Regions from separate parts of the Burkholderia sp. SR8 genome, predicted to be linked through region 2. Evidence: predicted binding sites of a transcription regulator. Region 2 holds the regulator's gene; each other region holds the start of a gene.
What was found. Region 2 encodes FliA, which starts transcription of late flagellar genes. Its sites were predicted from a motif close to CTAAAGTTTNNNNNNNNNNNGCCGNTA; they were not measured.
Positions count from the first base shown of each region.

Region 1 (4,207 bases), on a different contig from region 2:
GGCACCGACATGAACACCGCGACGCCCGAGTCGCCCTGCGGCACGCTGCGCGAATCGTCGATCTGCACGGTGCGCGTGCCCGTATCGCCGACGTAGCTGATCCCGCCGGCGGCGTTCTTCGTGAACGGCGCCGCGTCATTCTTGAAGCCGGCGAACAGGTAGTTGCCCGCACCGTCCGTGGAGTTCGCGAGCGACATCAGCTGGTCGCGATAGCCCTCGAGCTGCGTCGCGAGCGCCGCGCGGTCGCTGTCGGCGAGCGAGCCGTCGCCGGCGCGCACGATCACCGACTGGATGCTGCCGAGCACGCTGCTGACGTTCTGCAGCGCCTGGTCCTCGGCCTGCAGCGACGCGAGCGCCGTGCTCTGGTTGGCCGCATATTGCGACAGCGTGGCCGACGTCATCGACAGCTGCACGGCCTGCGCCGCGCCGACCGGATTGTCGGCCGGCGTCGTGAGGCTCACGCCGCTCGAGATCTGCTGGTAGAGCTGCGCGAGCTGCGCCTGCTGATCGTTCATCTGCCCGACGTTCAGCTGGTAGAACTGGGTCGTGGAAATCCGCATGGGTTCGGTCCTCTCGATTCCGGTCAGCTGAACAGACCGAGCACGGTCTGGAACAGCGATGCCGCCGTCTGGATCACTTTCGCGTTCGCCTGGTACAGCTGCTGGTACTGCATCAGGTTCGCGGCTTCCTCGTTCTGGTTCACGCCCGACACCGACTGCTGCGCGGACGTGATCTGGCCGACGAGCGCCGTCTGCGCGGTGCTCGACGACTTGAGCTGGCTCGCGGCGTTGCCGATGTTGTTCACGTAGTTCGCGTAGGCGCCCGTGAGCGTCGTCGTGCCGCCTCCCAGCGTCTTCGCGTTGACGAGCTGCGACAGCGCGAGCGCGTTGCTGCCGTCGCTGGTGCCGCCCGCGTACGGCCCGATCGTGAACGAATCGCCGTCCGACGGCGTACCCGACAGCGTGACGGTCACGCCGTTCAGCGCGCCCGCGGCCGTTCCCGACATCGTCATCGTCGCGCCGGTCGACGGGTCGTACGGCACCGGGTCGGTCGGGCTGCTGATCGTGACGGACGTCGGCGGCGTGCCCGGGATCGTCACCGTGGTGCCGGCCGGGAAGCCCGACAGCGACTTCGTCGCCGCGTCGTAGGTGAGCTTGGTCGACGGCACCTGATAACCGGCGCTCACGCCGCTCAGCGCGATCTTGCCGGTGCCGATGTTGGTGCTCGACGCCGACGTGACGGCCGGCGACGCAGCCGCGATCGCCGAGCCGCTCGTCGTCGCGAGCCCGAAGCCGTCGAGCGCGCCGCGCGTCGGCAGCACGGTGAACTGGTCGCCGCTGTTCATCGCGCCGGACGAGAACGAGAAGTTCAGCCCGCCGATCGACGCCGGCATCGACGTCGACTGACCGACCACCGACCCGCTTGCGCGATCGGTCAGCGTGTAGTTCGTGCCGTCGTACGACAGCGTGTAGTCGCTCGTCGTCGGCTGCGATGCGTTCGCGAACGACACGGTCAGCGCCGCGTTGCCGGTATTGCCCTGATTCGAATAGACGGTCGGCGCCGGCACCGTGAACAGGTCGCCGCCCGGCTTGCCCGACAGGTCGATGCCGAGCGCGTTCTGCGCGTTGACCTGCGCGGCGAAGCTGGTCGCGAGCGCGCCGAGCTGCGCCTGCGCCGGGTCGAGCGTCTGGTTGCGGAACGCGAGCAGGCCGCCGAGCGTGCCGCCCGACAGCGACACATCCGGCAGCGCCTCGTTCGGCCCCTGCGGATTGGCGCCGGCGATCCCCTGCGACACGACGGTCAGCTCGCTCGGATCGGACGACGACGTGACGGCCGCGAGCTGGTAGCTCTTGTCGGCGACGACGAGCGGCTGGCCGCCCGCCATGAACACGCTGTAGCCGCTGTCGTTACGCACGACCTGCACGCCGGCGAGGCCCGACAGGTTCGACACCGCGAGGTCGCGCTGGTCCATCAGCTGGTTCGGCGGCTGCCCCTGGCTGCTCGCGGCCGCGATCTGCTGGTTCAGCTGCGCGATCTGCGTGGTGTACGTGTTGATCTGCGACACCGTGCTGGAGATCTGCGTATTCACGCTCTGGCGCAGCGCGTCGTACTGCTGGCCGGCCGCATTGAGCTGGTTCGCGAGAATCTGCGCGTTGCTGATCGCCGTTTGCCGCACGGACGGGTCCGCTGCGCTGTTCGCGACGTTCTGCAAGCCGGTGAAATAGCCGGTGATCGCGGTCGAGATACCGGCCGTCGGGCTGCCGACGTAGTTGTTCAGCTGCGCGACGAGCGAATACCACGTCGACAGCGCGCCGCCCTGCGACTGCGCGCTGTTCAGCTGGTCGCTCAGGTACTGGCTGTACTGCCGCTGCACGGTGACGGTGTTCACGCCCTGCGGCATGTAGCCGCTCGCCGTGTACTGGCCGCTCACCTCGGCGTAGACGGGACGCTCGACCGAATAGCCGGGCGTCGCGGCGTTGCTGATGTTCTGGCCGGTCGTCGTGAGGCCCCAGAGCGCGGCATTGAGGCCGCTGACGCCGAGGTTCATGAGTGTGTTGGACATGCGCGATCCTGATGAGCCGGCCGCGCTGCGGCCGCCGGGTTGCGTGACTCCCGGTATAACGGCCGCGGATCGAAAAAATTGAGGAAAAAATGCGCGTGCGGCGCGCCTGCGCGCGTCGCCCGCCGGGCGCCCGGGCCGAACCCGCCGGCACCGGTGCGCAAGCGGCCCCGGGCGGGGCCGCGGACGATGCGTCAGGCCCGCGCGAGCGAGCGGCGCTTCATCTCGAGCTGCGTGATCAGGCGCTGCAGCGTGTTCTCCGCGCTGCCCGGCAGCGACATGAAGCGAAAGCCGAGCTGATAGCGCCGCGAGCCGTTCGGCATCTGCGTCGAACGCTGCGACACGAGGCGCAGGTCGAGCGACAGCTTGCCGTGCCCGGTCAGTTCGAGCTCGACGTCGGGCAGCAGCGTGCCGACCTCGAGCGCCTCGACGCGTTCGTCGGCCGTGCGCAGCCCGACGCCGCCGAGCGACAGGTTGTGCACCTCGAACACGAAACCGTCGCCGTCCGGCAGCTTGCCGCGGCACAGGAACGGATCGACGATCGGCGCATCGACGCGGAAGTACTCGCGCCGCTGGATGCACGTCAGCACGTCGGGAAAATCGGCGACGAACGCGGGCAGCCCTTCGTAGCGCGTCTCGCGCGGCGTGCCGGTCGTGAATTCGACGCGCACGCCTTCCGGCGCGGCCGCGAACGTGCAGTGCGACGCGGCGAGGATGCCGGCGTTCTGCTCGGACAGCGCGCCCCAGTCGAACGTGAACGTGCGCGCGCCGACGTCGACCTCGAGCAGGCGCGTGACCAGCTGGCCGCCCGGGTACTGGACGGTCAGGAAGTCGCCGCGGTTCACGAGGTTGCGCAGCTGCACGCCGATCTCCAGCGGATTACGGCGGGCGTAGTCGGGCCCGGAATGACCCGCATCCAGGCTCGGATCGGTCGACGTTTCGATATTCATGGCTAGCCGGTCTTCTTGTCATGGGCGCCCGGGTGACCGGTGCGCAATAAAACCGGGCCAGAACATGGCCCGGTTGCGGTCTCACACACTTAGCGGCAGTGCTCACCGAAAGTTTAGATCGAATTGCGGATATTTTTCGCGCAAACGTTGAAACCGCGCGCGGCGAACGCCGGGCGCGGTCCGTAAGACTGCAGCAAGCCGTGCCGGCCCGCTGCGCGTCAGCCGATCTGCTGCATGATCGAGATCAGCTTCTTCGCGTAATTCGGGTCGGTCGCGTAACCGGCCTTCTGCAGACCATGCGCGAAACCCTCGACGCTGCGGCTCGCGCTCAGCACGCCCGCGTAGCGCGGGTTGTTCTTCAGCAGGTTCGCATAATCGGTCATCGCGTGTTCGTACGAATCATACGCGCGAAACTTCGCGACGACGCGGCGCGGCGTGCCGTTCACGTATTCGGTCGTCAGCGCCGACACCGTGCGGCCCGTCCAGCCCTTGTTCGCCTTGATGCCGAACACGTTGTAGCTCGTCGAACCGTCGCTCGCGCGAATCTCGCGCTTGCCCCAGCCCGATTCGAGCGCGGCCTGGCCGACGATGAAGCGCGCCGGGATTCCGGTCGTCGCGCTCGCTGCCTGCGCGGCGCCGGCGAGCCGGTCGACGAACGCATCGGCATCCTGCACGCCGCTCGCGCCCTTGACCGGCG
Region 1 covers NZ_JAULUC010000039.1:11,817-16,023, reverse strand. Annotated here, with positions in the region: gene flgL (flagellar hook-associated protein FlgL) at 1-560, opposite strand, end outside; gene flgK (flagellar hook-associated protein FlgK) at 584-2,563, opposite strand; gene Q3A80_RS30115 (flagellar brake protein) at 2,755-3,510, opposite strand; gene flgJ (flagellar assembly peptidoglycan hydrolase FlgJ) at 3,729-4,207, opposite strand, start outside.
Region 1: flgK (flagellar hook-associated protein FlgK) is a predicted target of FliA. The motif match lies at 2,620-2,646, and genes of this name have one in related genera.

Region 2 (4,207 bases):
GGCCAGCAGGATCACGCGCTTGCCGTCCGGGAAGATGATGTGGTCGACCTGCGGCTTGATGTTTTCCCACTGATACTGGCGGGTCGACGCGACGTCGATTTCCGAGTCGAAGTGACCGATGTTGCAGACGATCGCGTTGTGGCGCATCGCCTTCATGTGATCGTGGTTGATCACGTGGTAGTTGCCGGTCGCCGTCACGAAGATGTCGGCCTTGTCGGCCGCGTATTCCATCGTCACGACGCGGTAGCCTTCCATCGCCGCCTGCAGCGCGCAGATCGGATCGATTTCGGTGACCCACACGGTCGCGCCCAGGCCGCGCAGCGACTGCGCGCAGCCCTTGCCCACGTCGCCGTAGCCGGCGACGACCGCGACCTTGCCCGCGATCATCACGTCGGTCGCGCGCTTGATGCCGTCGACGAGCGACTCGCGGCAGCCGTACAGGTTGTCGAACTTCGACTTCGTGACCGAGTCGTTCACGTTGAACGCCGGGAACGGCAGGCGGCCGTCCTTTTCCATCTGGTACAGGCGGTGCACGCCGGTCGTGGTTTCTTCGGTCACGCCCTTGATGTGCGCGAGGCGCTTCGAGTACCAGTTCGCGTCGATGTCGAGGTGCTTCGCGATCGACTTGTACAGCGCGACTTCTTCCTCGTTGGTCGGCTTCGCGATCACCGAACGGTCCTTCTCGGCCTTCGAGCCGAGGATCAGCAGCAGCGTTGCGTCGCCGCCGTCGTCCAGGATCATGTTCGCGAATTCGCCGTTCGGCCATTCGAAGATGCGGTGCGAGAACTCCCAGTATTCGTCGAGCGACTCGCCCTTGAACGCGAACACCGGCGTGCCGGCTTCGACGATCGCGGCCGCGGCGTGGTCCTGCGTCGAGAAGATGTTGCACGACGCCCAGCGGACGTCGGCGCCGAGCGCCTTCAGCGTCTCGATCAGCACGCCGGTCTGGATCGTCATGTGCAGCGAACCCGCGATGCGCGCGCCCTTCAGCGGCTGCTGCGCCTTGTATTCGTCGCGGATCTGCACGAGGCCCGGCATTTCGGTCTCGGCGATGTTCAGTTCCTTGCGGCCCCAGCCGGCAAGCGCCATGTCGGCGACGACGTAATCGTTGGAAGCCTTGGAATCGATAATGGCGTTCATCACGCCCTCCTTTCTAAAAAAGTTCTAGAAATTGGTGACGTGAGCGCCGTTCAGGAAGCGGGGCCGGCGCGAATTTCGCCGCACGGCTGCTTGGTGAAGCTCTCCGAGCCTGGCGGACGCAGAAGGTCCGTCGCAACGCTCCTCGGAAAACGGGTGGGATTGTAGCAAATCGGCGCGGGAATTGCGCGCCGCGCGCACCACGCGCGGCGTCGGCGCGCGTGGACGGGGGCGATCAAAGGGTCAGTTCTCCGCGCCGACCCACGCCTGTTCGCGCAGCCGCGCACGCAGGCGCGCGACTGCCTGGCTGTGCAGCTGGCACACGCGCGACTCGCTGACCTCGAGCACCGCGCCGATCTCGCGCAGGTTCAGCCCGCGCTCGTAGTACAGCGACATCAGCAGCTTCTCGCGCTCGGGCAGCCGGTCGATCGCGTCGACGAGCGCCTCGCGCAGGTGGTCGTCGAGCAGCGCCGACAACGGATCGGCGTGATCGACGCGATAGCGGTCGAGGAACGGCTCGTCGTCCGCTGCGCGGTCGAAATCCTCGTAGTAGATGAGCTGGCTGCCGTGCAGGTCCTGCAGCATCCCCTGATATTCGTCGAGCGGCATCTTCAGATGTTCGGCGATCTCGGCCTCGCTCGCCGAACGGCCGAGCTGCTGCTCGACCTGATGCACCGCGTACTCGACCTCGCGCGACGTCTTGCGCAGGCTGCGCGGCAGCCAGTCGTTGCTGCGCAGCTCGTCGAGCATCGCGCCGCGGATGCGCTGCGTCGCGTAGGTCTCGAACTGCGCGCCCTGGTCTTCCTTGTAGCGGCCGGCCGCGTCCATCAGGCCGATCATGCCGGCCTGGATCAGGTCGTCGAGATCGACGCTCGCCGGCATCTTCGCGACGAGCTGCAGCCCGAGGCGCCGCACGAGCGGCGCGTATTGCGCGAGCACGTCGGCCTGGGTCATCTTTCCCTGAGCGTTGTACATCATGGCTCTCTCCTTGCGGTGGCGCTCACGCGGCGTGCGCCGCACCCGCCTCGTAAGACGGCTTGCCGCCCGCGTGCACGGCGCGGCCGGCGCCCGAGCTCGGGCGCATCGGCCAGTACAGCAGGTCGGCGGCAATCTGCCGGTAATCGCGCGCGGCCGACGACGACGGGAACGCGTCGACCGCGGTATGCATCAGGTCGCGCGCATGTTCGACGAGCGGATCGGCGCTCACGCAGCCGGCGTCGGCGATCGACACCGTCAGGTAGCGGCTCGCGACGCCCGCGAGGTTGTCGAACGCGGTCTTCGCATCCGCGTGGCTGCCGACGTGATTGGTCAGCACGCGGAACTGCGCGACCGCGTGCGCGAAATGCAGCCGCTTCATGCACGCGTACGCCTCGGTGATCGCCTGCGCGGCGACCCGCGTGACGATCAGCACGTCGTGCGCCTCGCGCGCGAGCGCCGAGAATGCGCCGTCCGCGCCGAGCTGCGCATCGACCAGCACGATGTCGGCCTGCCCGTCGATGAAGTCGCTCAGCTGCGTGTCGCTGTAGCCGTCGCGCGCGAGGCGCGCGGCCGCGCACAGGCCGAAGCCGGCCGCCACGCGCGTGCGTTCGCCGTCGCGCAGCCACGCGCCCGCCAGCGTCGCCGCGGCCGATTGCACGTCCGCACGCTCGTCGACGACGAGCACGTCCTTGCCGAGCGCGGCGAGCGCGGCCGCGACGTTGACGACGGTCGACGTGCAGCCGACGCCCGCCGGCCCGCCGGTCACCGCGACGATGCGCGACGCGCGCCCGGCCAGCAGGCGCCGCAGCCCTTCGGCCTGGTCGATGATCCGTTTATCCAAATCGCACCTCGTGCAGCTCGGCGGTGGAACGTGCGGTCAGTGCGGAGAGCAGCGTCGGCATGTCCTCGTCTTGCGGCACGAAGGGCGAGCCGTCGCGCGGCACACAGAACGCGCTTTTCAGCAGGAATCGGGTCGACGCGACGTACAGGTTCTCCGGCACCTTCTGGCCGGTCGACACGTAATGCACCGGCAGCTTGTAGCGGATCACCGTGTCGAGCACGCCGCCGAGGTGGGTCGCCTCGTCGAGCTTGGTCAGGATGCAGCCGGCGAGATCGGGATACTCGGCCGCGCTGCGGTACGCCTGGACGACCTCGTTGAGCGTGTCGCCGTGGCTCGTCGCGTTCAGCAGCAGCAGGCGCTGCACCGGCGCATTCGCGCCATGCAGCATCGCGATCTGATCGGACAGCGCGCGGTCGCGCTGGCTCATGCCGATCGTGTCGATCAGCACGATGTGCTTGTTGCGCAGCTCGGACAGCGCGAGCTCGAGATCGCCGGCGTCCTTCACCGCGTGCACCGGCACGCCGAGGATCTTGCCGAAGATGCGCAACTGCTCGTGGCCGCCGATCCGGTAGCTGTCGGTGGTCAGCAGCGCGACCTTGCTCGCGCCGAAGCGCATCACGCAGCGCGCGGCGAGCTTCGCGGTCGTGGTCGTCTTGCCGACGCCGGTCGGCCCCATCAGCGCGAACACGCCGCCGCGCTCCATCAGCGCATCCTCGTTTTCGAGCACCGGCAGGTTCGCCGCGAGCACCGACTGCGCCCACTCGGCGGCCTGCTCGAAGGTCTGCGTGTCGTCGCCGGACGGCAGGTTGTCGACCAGCATCCGCACCAGCTGCGCGGAAAAACCGGCCGAGAACAGGTGCTTGCTCAGCGCGCCGTGCACCGGGCTGCGGCGCTGGCGGTCGTGCCACATCAGGCTGTCGAACTGCTCTTCCATCATCCCGCGCATCGCGCCGAGCTCGTGCATCACCGTGCCGGTGACGATGCGCTCGATGCGCGCGTTCACCGCGTCGGCCACCGCGGCGGCGGCCTCCGCCGACAGACGCGTGCGTTCGGCCGCGCGCTCGGCCGGCCGCGCGGCGCTCGCTTCGCTCGCGCGGATGGTCGCGGCGGACGGCAGCCGGCGCTCGGCATCGCGCACGATGTCGCGCGCCCAGTCGGCCGGCGTCGCGGACGCGGCGTCCTGCTGCGCGCGAACCGGGGCCTGCGGGGCGGCCGGCGCGGCCTGCGCGCGGGCGATCAGCGCTTCGCGCT
Region 2 covers NZ_JAULUC010000031.1:60,574-64,780, forward strand. Annotated here, with positions in the region: gene ahcY (adenosylhomocysteinase) at 1-1,140, opposite strand, end outside; S-adenosyl-L-homocysteine riboswitch at 1,175-1,290, opposite strand; gene Q3A80_RS28270 (RNA polymerase sigma factor FliA) at 1,381-2,115, opposite strand; gene Q3A80_RS28275 (MinD/ParA family ATP-binding protein) at 2,138-2,956, opposite strand; gene flhF (flagellar biosynthesis protein FlhF) at 2,949-4,207, opposite strand, start outside.

Region 3 (4,207 bases), on a different contig from region 2:
GCGGCGATCCGGATCGCGGTGTCGACGCGCTTTTCGGGACAGATCCGGCCGAGGAACGCGAGATATTCGGGCTTCACGTCCGGTTGCGGCGTGAGCAGCGTGTCGGGCAGCCCGTGATAGACGGTGCCGGCCCACGCGGCCTGCGGCAGCGGCTTGCGCTGCGAATTCGAGATCGACACGACCGGCGCGTCCGGGAACGCGTCGAACACCGGCTGCAGCTCGGGCAGATCGAGGCGGCCGTGCAGCGTCGTCACGTAAGGCGTGTCGAGACGCGACATCAGCGGGAACGGCAGGTAGTCGAGGTGAAAGTGCAGCACGTCGAATTCGTGCGCGACACGGGCGACCTGCTCGATCAGGCGCATATGGGGCGCCATCGAGTCGCGGATCGACGGATCGAGCCGCAGGGCACGCGGCCACGCCGCCTCGAGGCGGGCGGACGTGACGGAATCGCCGCTCGCGAACAGCGTCACGTCGTGGCCGAGCTCGACGAGCGCCTCGGTCAGGTAGGACACGACACGCTCGGTGCCGCCGTAGAGTTTCGGCGGGACAGCTTCGTAAAGCGGCGCGATCTGGGCAATACGCATGGGCGTTCTCCAGTGTCGACCAGCGCGGGCGCTCGAGTGCGCATGCTGGTCCGATGCGGGTTGCGGAACTCGCCGACGCACGCTTTGTGCGGTGCGTGGCCGGGCCCGTGGCGGGATACGCGGGGCGCCGGACGGCAAGCTGCGGGGCGGGGCGGCGCGGCTCACGCCGCCGCCCATTGGAGTCCATTATCGGTATCGCCTTCAGGGGTTCGAGTGTTTTTTCAAACACTTAAGGCTTGTTACACGATGAAATACGCGAAAACCCCGATAAAAAGGGCGGGGAAACATGTAGCGAGATGGACGCAACTATTGTTGCGCTATTGTGAAAAACCACTATAATTTTTACCGATTCGATCTCCGGCAGCCTTGCCGGACGGCCTTCCCCGGATTCGTCCCATGTGGAACCACATTGCAGACGTATTCGCGCCCCAGTTGTTTTGCCGTTTGTCCCCTTTCAATTCGCCTTGTCGGAAAAATTCCTACACGGTTTACAGACAAATCCTGCATGGCATACGCCACTTCGCTGATACCGGCATAAATCCCGTTTGGCCAAAATTCGCCCTGTAAGACTGATAAACGTGCCGACACGGGGCCAGCAAGCGCCTGATCGAGCAAACGTTTTCATAACATGAAAGGCCAAAGCAAAGCTCTTAACGGGGGAATCATGAGCGCCACCAGCGAAATGCTCAGTGAGATCAAAGAGGTCAACCTGTCGTACCTCCTCCTCGCGCAGCGCCTGCTGCGGGAAGACAAAGCGATGGGCATGTTCCGCATGGGCGTGTCCCAGGAACTGGCCGACGTGCTCGCGAACCTCACGCTCGCCCAGACCGTGAAGCTCGCCGCGTCGAACCAGATGCTGTGCCGTTTTCGCTTCGACGATCACGCGCTGCTGTCCTCGCTCGCCGACAAAGGTCGCAGCGACGTCGTCACGCACGCGCACTCGGCCATCCTGATGGCCGGGCAGCCGGTCGAAAGCGTCCGCTGATCCTTCCCTGCCGTTGCGTTCGTTCCGGCGCGTCGCGCCGGCGGGCGGCGTATCGGCCATTCATCCGAACAAACGTCACGCGGACGATTTTTCACCATGGCAAGCAAAAGCGTCGTGATCGAGGTGAAGGAAATCACCCTCGCCATCGAACTGATCGAACTGGGCGCCCGGCTGCAGCTGCTGGAGGCGGAAACGAGCCTGTCGCGCGACCGCCTGATCAAGCTGTACAAGGAACTGAAGGGCGTGTCGCCGCCGAAGGGGATGCTGCCGTTCTCGACCGACTGGTTCATGACGTGGCAGCCGAACATCCACTCGTCGCTGTTCTACAACATCTACCGGTTCATGCAGGACCACGGCCGCTGCGAGCCGATCCAGTCGATCGTGAAGGCGTACCGGCTCTATCTGGAGCACGTGAACCTGTCCGGCGACGAGGCCGCGCTGAGCCTCACGCGCGCATGGACGCTGGTGCGCTTCTTCGACTCGGGGATGCTGCAGATGACCCCGTGCACGCGCTGCGGCGGCCACTTCGTCGCGCATGCGCATGATCCGCATCAAGGTTTCGTGTGCGGCCTCTGCCAGCCGCCGTCGCGCGCGGGCAAGACCCGCAAGGCCGCCGCCGCGCGCGCGGAGCTGGCCGCCGCCGCGGCCTGAGCGCCGGGCCGGCCAGGGCAGGGCCCGGCGGGGGCGGCATCCGGACGGCCGCCGCACGCCGCGCGCACCGGCCGCGGCTTGCTGGTAAACACCGCCGTGCCGCCACGGCACGGCCGCGAAAGTTTTCCTGCCGACTGCCGTAAACCTGATTAACGGCGGTCTCCCCGCCGGTCATTCGTGAGGGACAGGCAGTGCTGATTATCGTGGGAACACTCGTGACGCTGTTGTCCGTCTTCGGCGGTTATGCGCTGGCAGGCGGGCATCTGGGCGCATTGATCCAGCCGGTCGAGATCCTGATGATCGCCGGCGCGGGTGTCGGCGCGTTCATCCTCGGCAACGGCATGAAGACCATCAAGGGGACGCTGCGTGTGCTGCCGACGCTCTTCAAGGGCTCGAAGTACACGAAGGACGTCTATATGGAACTGATGGCGCTCCTGTACGTGCTGCTCGCGAAGGCGCGCAAGGAAGGCACGCTGACGCTCGAGGCCGACATCGACGATCCGGACAAGAGCCCGATCTTCACGCAATACCCGAAGATCCTCGCCGATCGCCACATCGTCGAATTCCTGACCGACTACCTGCGGCTGATGGTCGGGGGCAACATGAACGCGTTCGAGATCGAGAGCCTGATGGACGAGGAGATCGAGACGCACCACGCGGAAGGCGAAGGCCCGGCGCACGCGCTGATGCGCGTCGGCGACGCGATGCCGGCGTTCGGGATCGTCGCGGCCGTGATGGGCGTGGTGCACACGATGGCATCGGCCGACAAGCCGCCCGCGGTGCTCGGCGCGATGATCGCGCAGGCGCTGGTCGGCACGTTCCTCGGGATCCTGCTGTCGTACGGGCTGATCGGGCCGCTCGCGAGCCTCGCGGAGCAGCGCGTGGCCGAATCGACCAAGATGTTCCAGTGCATCAAGGTGACGATCCTCGCGAGCCTGAACGGCTACGCGCCGGCGATCGCGGTCGAGTTCGGCCGCAAGGTGCTGTTCTCGACCGAGCGTCCGTCGTTCACGGAGCTCGAAGAGCACGTGCGCCGCGTGAAGGCGAAGTGACGCGGAGCGTTCGATGAGCAAGAGCAAGGATCGCGCGATCGTCGTGAAACGGGTGGCCCCGCAGAAGAAGGGCCATCACGGCGGCGCATGGAAGCTCGCGTATGCAGACTTCATGACCGCGATGATGGCGTTCTTCCTGCTGATGTGGCTGCTGAGCTCGGTCACGCCGGTGCAGCTGAAGGGGATCGCCGAATACTTCAACACGCCGCTGAAGGCCGCGCTGTTCGGCAGCGGCGATCGCAGCTCGCAGGACTCGAGCGTCATCAACGGCGGCGGCCGCGATCTGTCGAGCGTCGATGCCGGCACGCTGCGCCGCACCGACGGTTCGACCAATCTCGCCGACCGCATCGCGAAGGCCGGCGACGACAGGACGCGCTCGCAGGCGCAGGGCGCGCAGGACCGGCTCGAGCAGGCGCGCCTGCACGACCTGCAGATCAAGCTGATGGCGGCGATCGAGGCGAATCCGACGCTGCGCCAGTTCAAGCAGCAGATCCGCATCGATTCGACGCTGATGGGGCTGCGCATCGAGATCGTCGATACGCAGAAGCGGCCGATGTTCGCGATGTCGAGCGACCACGTGGAGCCGTACATGCGCGACATCCTGCGCGAGATCGGCAAGACGCTGAACGACGTGCCGAACCGGATCATCGTCCAGGGCCATACCGACGCGGTGCCGTACGCGGGCGGCGAGGGCGGCTACAGCAACTGGGAGCTGTCGGCCGACCGCGCGAACGCGTCGCGCCGCGAGCTGATCACGGGCGGCATGGACGAGGCGAAGGTGCTGCGCGTGCTCGGCCTCGCGTCGACCCAGAACCTGAACAAGGCCGATCCGCTCGATCCGGAAAACCGCCGGATCAGCGTGATCGTGCTGAACCGCAAATCCGAAGACGCGCTGATGCGCGACGACGCGACGACCACGACGCTGTCGGCCGACG
Region 3 covers NZ_JAULUC010000011.1:13,043-17,249, reverse strand. Annotated here, with positions in the region: gene Q3A80_RS15990 (glycosyltransferase family 4 protein) at 1-584, opposite strand, end outside; gene flhD (flagellar transcriptional regulator FlhD) at 1,249-1,569, shown strand; gene flhC (flagellar transcriptional regulator FlhC) at 1,666-2,220, shown strand; gene motA (flagellar motor stator protein MotA) at 2,412-3,272, shown strand; gene motB (flagellar motor protein MotB) at 3,286-4,207, shown strand, end outside.
Region 3: motA (flagellar motor stator protein MotA) is a predicted target of FliA. The motif match lies at 2,337-2,363, and genes of this name have one in related genera.

Region 4 (4,207 bases), on a different contig from region 2:
ATGCCGCGCGGCTGTTCACCCGCACGACCGGCATGCCGCCGCATGCGTGGCGCAACCAGCTGCGGCTGCAGCGCGCGCTGGCGCCGCTGCGCGCCGGCGTGCCGATCGCCGATGTCGCGGCGGCCAGTGGCTTCGTCGACCAGAGCCACTTCACGCGACATTTCAAACGGATGTTCGGCGTGCCGCCCGGCCGCTGGCAGGCGCGCTGACGGGCGCGCTCGCATCGCGGCGTCCGCCAATACGCGGTGTCGGTGTCGGTGTCGGTGTCGGTGTCGGCTTCGGCTTCGGCTTCGGCTTCGGCTTCGGCTTCGGCTTCGGCATCGGCTTCGGCTTCGGCTTCGGCTTCGGCATCGGCATCGGCATCGGCATCGGCATCGGCATCGGCATCGGCACGCAGCTTGCGTCGCCGAGTGCCGCGGGCGCAAGAACATACAAGCCGCCACCGCGGCGGCCCGCTATCCTCCGTGACATGGAGAAGCGTCCCTTGAACCCTGCACCCGCCCCCTCTTCGCCGCCGCCCCGCCGGCCGCTCAACGAATGGCTCGACGGCGCGCGCGACACGATCCCGATGATGATCGGCGCCGCGCCGTTCGGCGTGATCTTCGGCACGCTCGTCGGCGGCGGGCCGCTCGCCGCATGGCACGGCGCGCTGATGTCGCTCGCCGTGTTCGCGGGCTCCGCGCAGTTCATCGCGCTCGGCCTGATCGCCGGCAGCGCGAGCTTCGTCGTCGTGCTCGCGACGACGCTGATCGTGAACCTGCGTCACCTGCTGTACAGCGCGACGCTCGCGCCGTACGTCGCGCACCTGCCGCTGCGCTGGCGCGCGACGCTCGGCGCGCTGATGACCGACGAGGTGTTCGCGGTCGCGTACGCGCACTACCGGCATTTCCCGCCCGGCGCGATCGGCCCTCACTACTTCTTCGGGTCGGGCCTTGCGATGTACCTGAACTGGCAGGTCTGGACGCTCGCGGGCATCGGCTTCGGCGCGGCCTTCCCGGGCCTTCAGTCGCTGGGCCTGGACTTCGCGATGGCAGCGACCTTCATCGCGATCGTCGTCCCGCAACTCGGCACGCTGCGCTATCTGGCCGCCGCCGCGACGGCCGGCACGCTCGCGTATTTCTGGCAGGGCTGGCCGTACAAGCTCGGGCTGCTCGGCGCGGTCGCCGCCGGCGTACTGGTCGGCGTCGCGCTCACGCTGCTGCACGGACGTTCGCGCACCGATTCCCGCACGGAGACCGCATCGTGAGCTATGCGCTGCTGATCCTCGGGATGGCCGCCATCACCTATGCGATCCGGACGACGCTGTTCCTGTTCGGCGAGCGGCTGACGTTCCCGCCGCTCGTGCGCACCGCGCTCGGCTTCGTGCCGGTCACCGTGCTGACCGCGATCATCGTGCCGATGACCGTCTCGCCGCACGGCGGCACGGCCGAACTGAGCTTGCGCAATCCGCAGCTCGTCGGTGCGCTCGCCGCGGTGCTCGTGTCCGCGACGACGCGCCGGCCGCTCGTGACGATCGCGGTCGGGCTCGCGGTGTTCTTCTTCTGGCAAGGGATCGTGATGCCGCACTGGCTGCCGGCCTGAACCGGCTGCTGCCGAGCTGCGCTCAAGTTTTCGTGCGGCGGGCCGATATCACGAATGAAGACCCGCCATCGGCCTCGGCGCGAACCGGTCCGTCGACGCTGCGCCCGCACCGGTGCGCGGCGCGGCCGCCGGCCCGCGCGGGCCGCCATCGAGACGATTCATGGGCCAGATCACCCTTTCCCTGAAAGACGACACGCTTGCGTCCCTGCGCAAGGACTACGACGCATTCGTACGCGTATCGCTGAAACTCGACCCGCAGTTCGCGACGCCGTCGTTCGAGGATTTCCTGCGCGCCAAGCTGCTCGACAACATGGTGCCGCTGACCGAGCATGCCGTGCAGCGGATGCTCGAAGGCGGCCAGTATGCGTGGGCGAAGCGCACGCTCGACAAGGAATTTCCGGACGTCGTCGCGATCCTGATGCGGCAGGCCGGTGAATTCGGCTTCGGCTTCGCGTCGCGCTCCGAATGGACGCCGGACGAACTCGCGAAGGCGTGCCGCGACTGGGCCAAGGCGATCGTCGCCGAAGCGCAGGGCGACCCGTCGCTCGTCGACCCGCTCGCCGCGCAGATCAAGAGCGCGGTGCAGGACATCCAGGCGCTCGAGGAAATGATGCAGACGCCCGCGTGGCGGCTCGCGGAATCGCTGCGCCAGCGCATCTACGAGGCCAAGCTCGCGTGCGAGATGAGCGTGGGCAGCGCCGCGCGCGACAAGCTCGGCGAACTGCGCGGCCTGCTGCGGCTCGGGCTCGCGCACGGTTCGTTCCAGAAACAGGAAGCGCAGCAGATCATGGAATACCTGCGGCTGCTGAAACCCGAGATCTTCGTCGACGAGCCGTACGACGTGTTCGCGCGGCTCGCCGCGTGGCTGCGCAGCGTGTTCGCGCCGGTCACGCGGCCCGCCCCGGCGCCGGGGACGGAACAGCGCCGGCCATGACGGCCTGCTGCCGCGCATGAAGAACGGCCCGGTTCGCGCGACGCGAACCGGGCCGTCGGTCGATCGCCGTCACGACGCGCCGTCCGGGGCGAACGTCGCGCGACGATCCGGCACCGCTTACTGCGTGGCGCCCGACGCGGACGCACCGCCCTGCACGCCGGTCGACGCGCCGCCTTCGACCGCTTCGTCGCCGACCTTCGACTTCGGCTTCGCCGAGCCGGCGTGATGCTTGGCGGACTTCATTGCATGCTTCGCGTGCTTCTTGGCCGAGTGGACCGACGATGCCGCCGTATCGGTCGCGCCGTCGGCCGCCGTGCCAACCGCATCGGTCGCGCCGCCGACCGCATTGCCCGACGCGTTCGCGCCGGCACCGCCCTGCATGCCCGCACCAGCGCCTGCGCCGGCCGCCGGCGTTTGCGTCTGCACGCCGGCACCTGCGGTGCCCTGCGTCGCGGCGCCGGTCTGCGCAAAGGCGGCCGACGTGGCGAACGCCGTCAGCGCGGCACCGATCAGCATCGTACGAATCTTGGACATGACAATCCTCCTCAAGAAGTTGTGGGCGCGGAGCGCGTCGATGCGCTCCGTCGCGTCCCCCGCCGCAACACGCGGCAGGTACGACGAAAGACCCGCGGCCCGCACCGTCGGTTCTCGAATCTCTCAGACTGTTACCCACCGTTTCATTTGCTGACGTATCGCTCACAGTCCTTAACAACTGCGGTGCGCGACCCCGCCCGCGCGGCCGCGCTCGCGTGCCGGCCAGCGGTGCCGTATGATGCGGGGCGATTCCTCCCGCGCGTCGCGCGCCCCTTCGTCATGCCCAATCTGGATTTCACGCTGACCGGCGAATACGTCGAGCTGCACAACCTTCTGAAGATCACCGGCCTCGCGGACAGCGGCGGCACCGCGAAGATGTTCGTCGCGTCCGGCGCGGTGAAAGTCGACGGCGTGGTCGAACTGCGCAAGACCTGCAAGATCCGTGCGGGCCAGGTCGTGCTGTTCGGCGATACGCGGATCGCGGTACACGACGCGTAGCCCACGCGCGCAGCGTTTCCCTGACCGCGACATGGCCATCGGCGCGCGTTCGACACCGTTCGAATAAAGCCGTAAGCTAGCCGTCTCTCAAAATAAATACAGACAGCGCGGGCCCGCACCCGCGCGAGCGCCCATTCCATGTCGCATTCCGGTCTTACGCGGACGGCCGCCGCGCCGCCGTCCCTGTCCAGTCACGCCGCCGATACCGCGCGCCTCGCCGCCCCGCTCGCGATCGCGCAGCTCTCGCAGATGGCGATGAGCGTCACCGACACCGTGCTGCTCGGCTCGCTCGGCCCCGATTCGCTCGCGGCCGGCGGCCTCGGCGCGAACTTCTTCTTCGTCATCGTGACCGTGCTGCAGGGCGTGCTGTCGTCGATCAGCGTCAGCGTCGCGCATGCGCGCGGCGCGCAGGCCGAACACCGCGTGCCGCACATCTACTGGACCGGCTTCGTGCTGTCCGTGCTGCTCGCGATTCCGGCGATCGTCGCGCTGTCGCTGTCCGAACCGATCCTGCTGATGTTCCACGAGCCGTCGGCGCTCGCGCGTCACGTCGGCGAGTACACCGGCATCCTGCGCTTCGCGGCGCTCGGCAGCCTGATCGGCGTCGGGCTGATGCGCGCGTTCCTGCCCGCGATCGGCGCCGCGCGGCGGCTGCTGTGG
Region 4 covers NZ_JAULUC010000012.1:26,455-30,661, reverse strand. Annotated here, with positions in the region: gene Q3A80_RS16975 (AraC family transcriptional regulator) at 1-209, shown strand, start outside; gene Q3A80_RS16970 (AzlC family ABC transporter permease) at 470-1,246, shown strand; gene Q3A80_RS16965 (AzlD domain-containing protein) at 1,243-1,581, shown strand; gene Q3A80_RS16960 (DUF4088 family protein) at 1,742-2,515, shown strand; gene Q3A80_RS16955 (hypothetical protein) at 2,633-3,049, opposite strand; gene Q3A80_RS16950 (RNA-binding S4 domain-containing protein) at 3,329-3,547, shown strand; gene norM (multidrug efflux MATE transporter NorM) at 3,686-4,207, shown strand, end outside.
Region 4: Q3A80_RS16960 (DUF4088 family protein) is a predicted target of FliA. The motif match lies at 1,603-1,629, and genes of this name have one in related genera.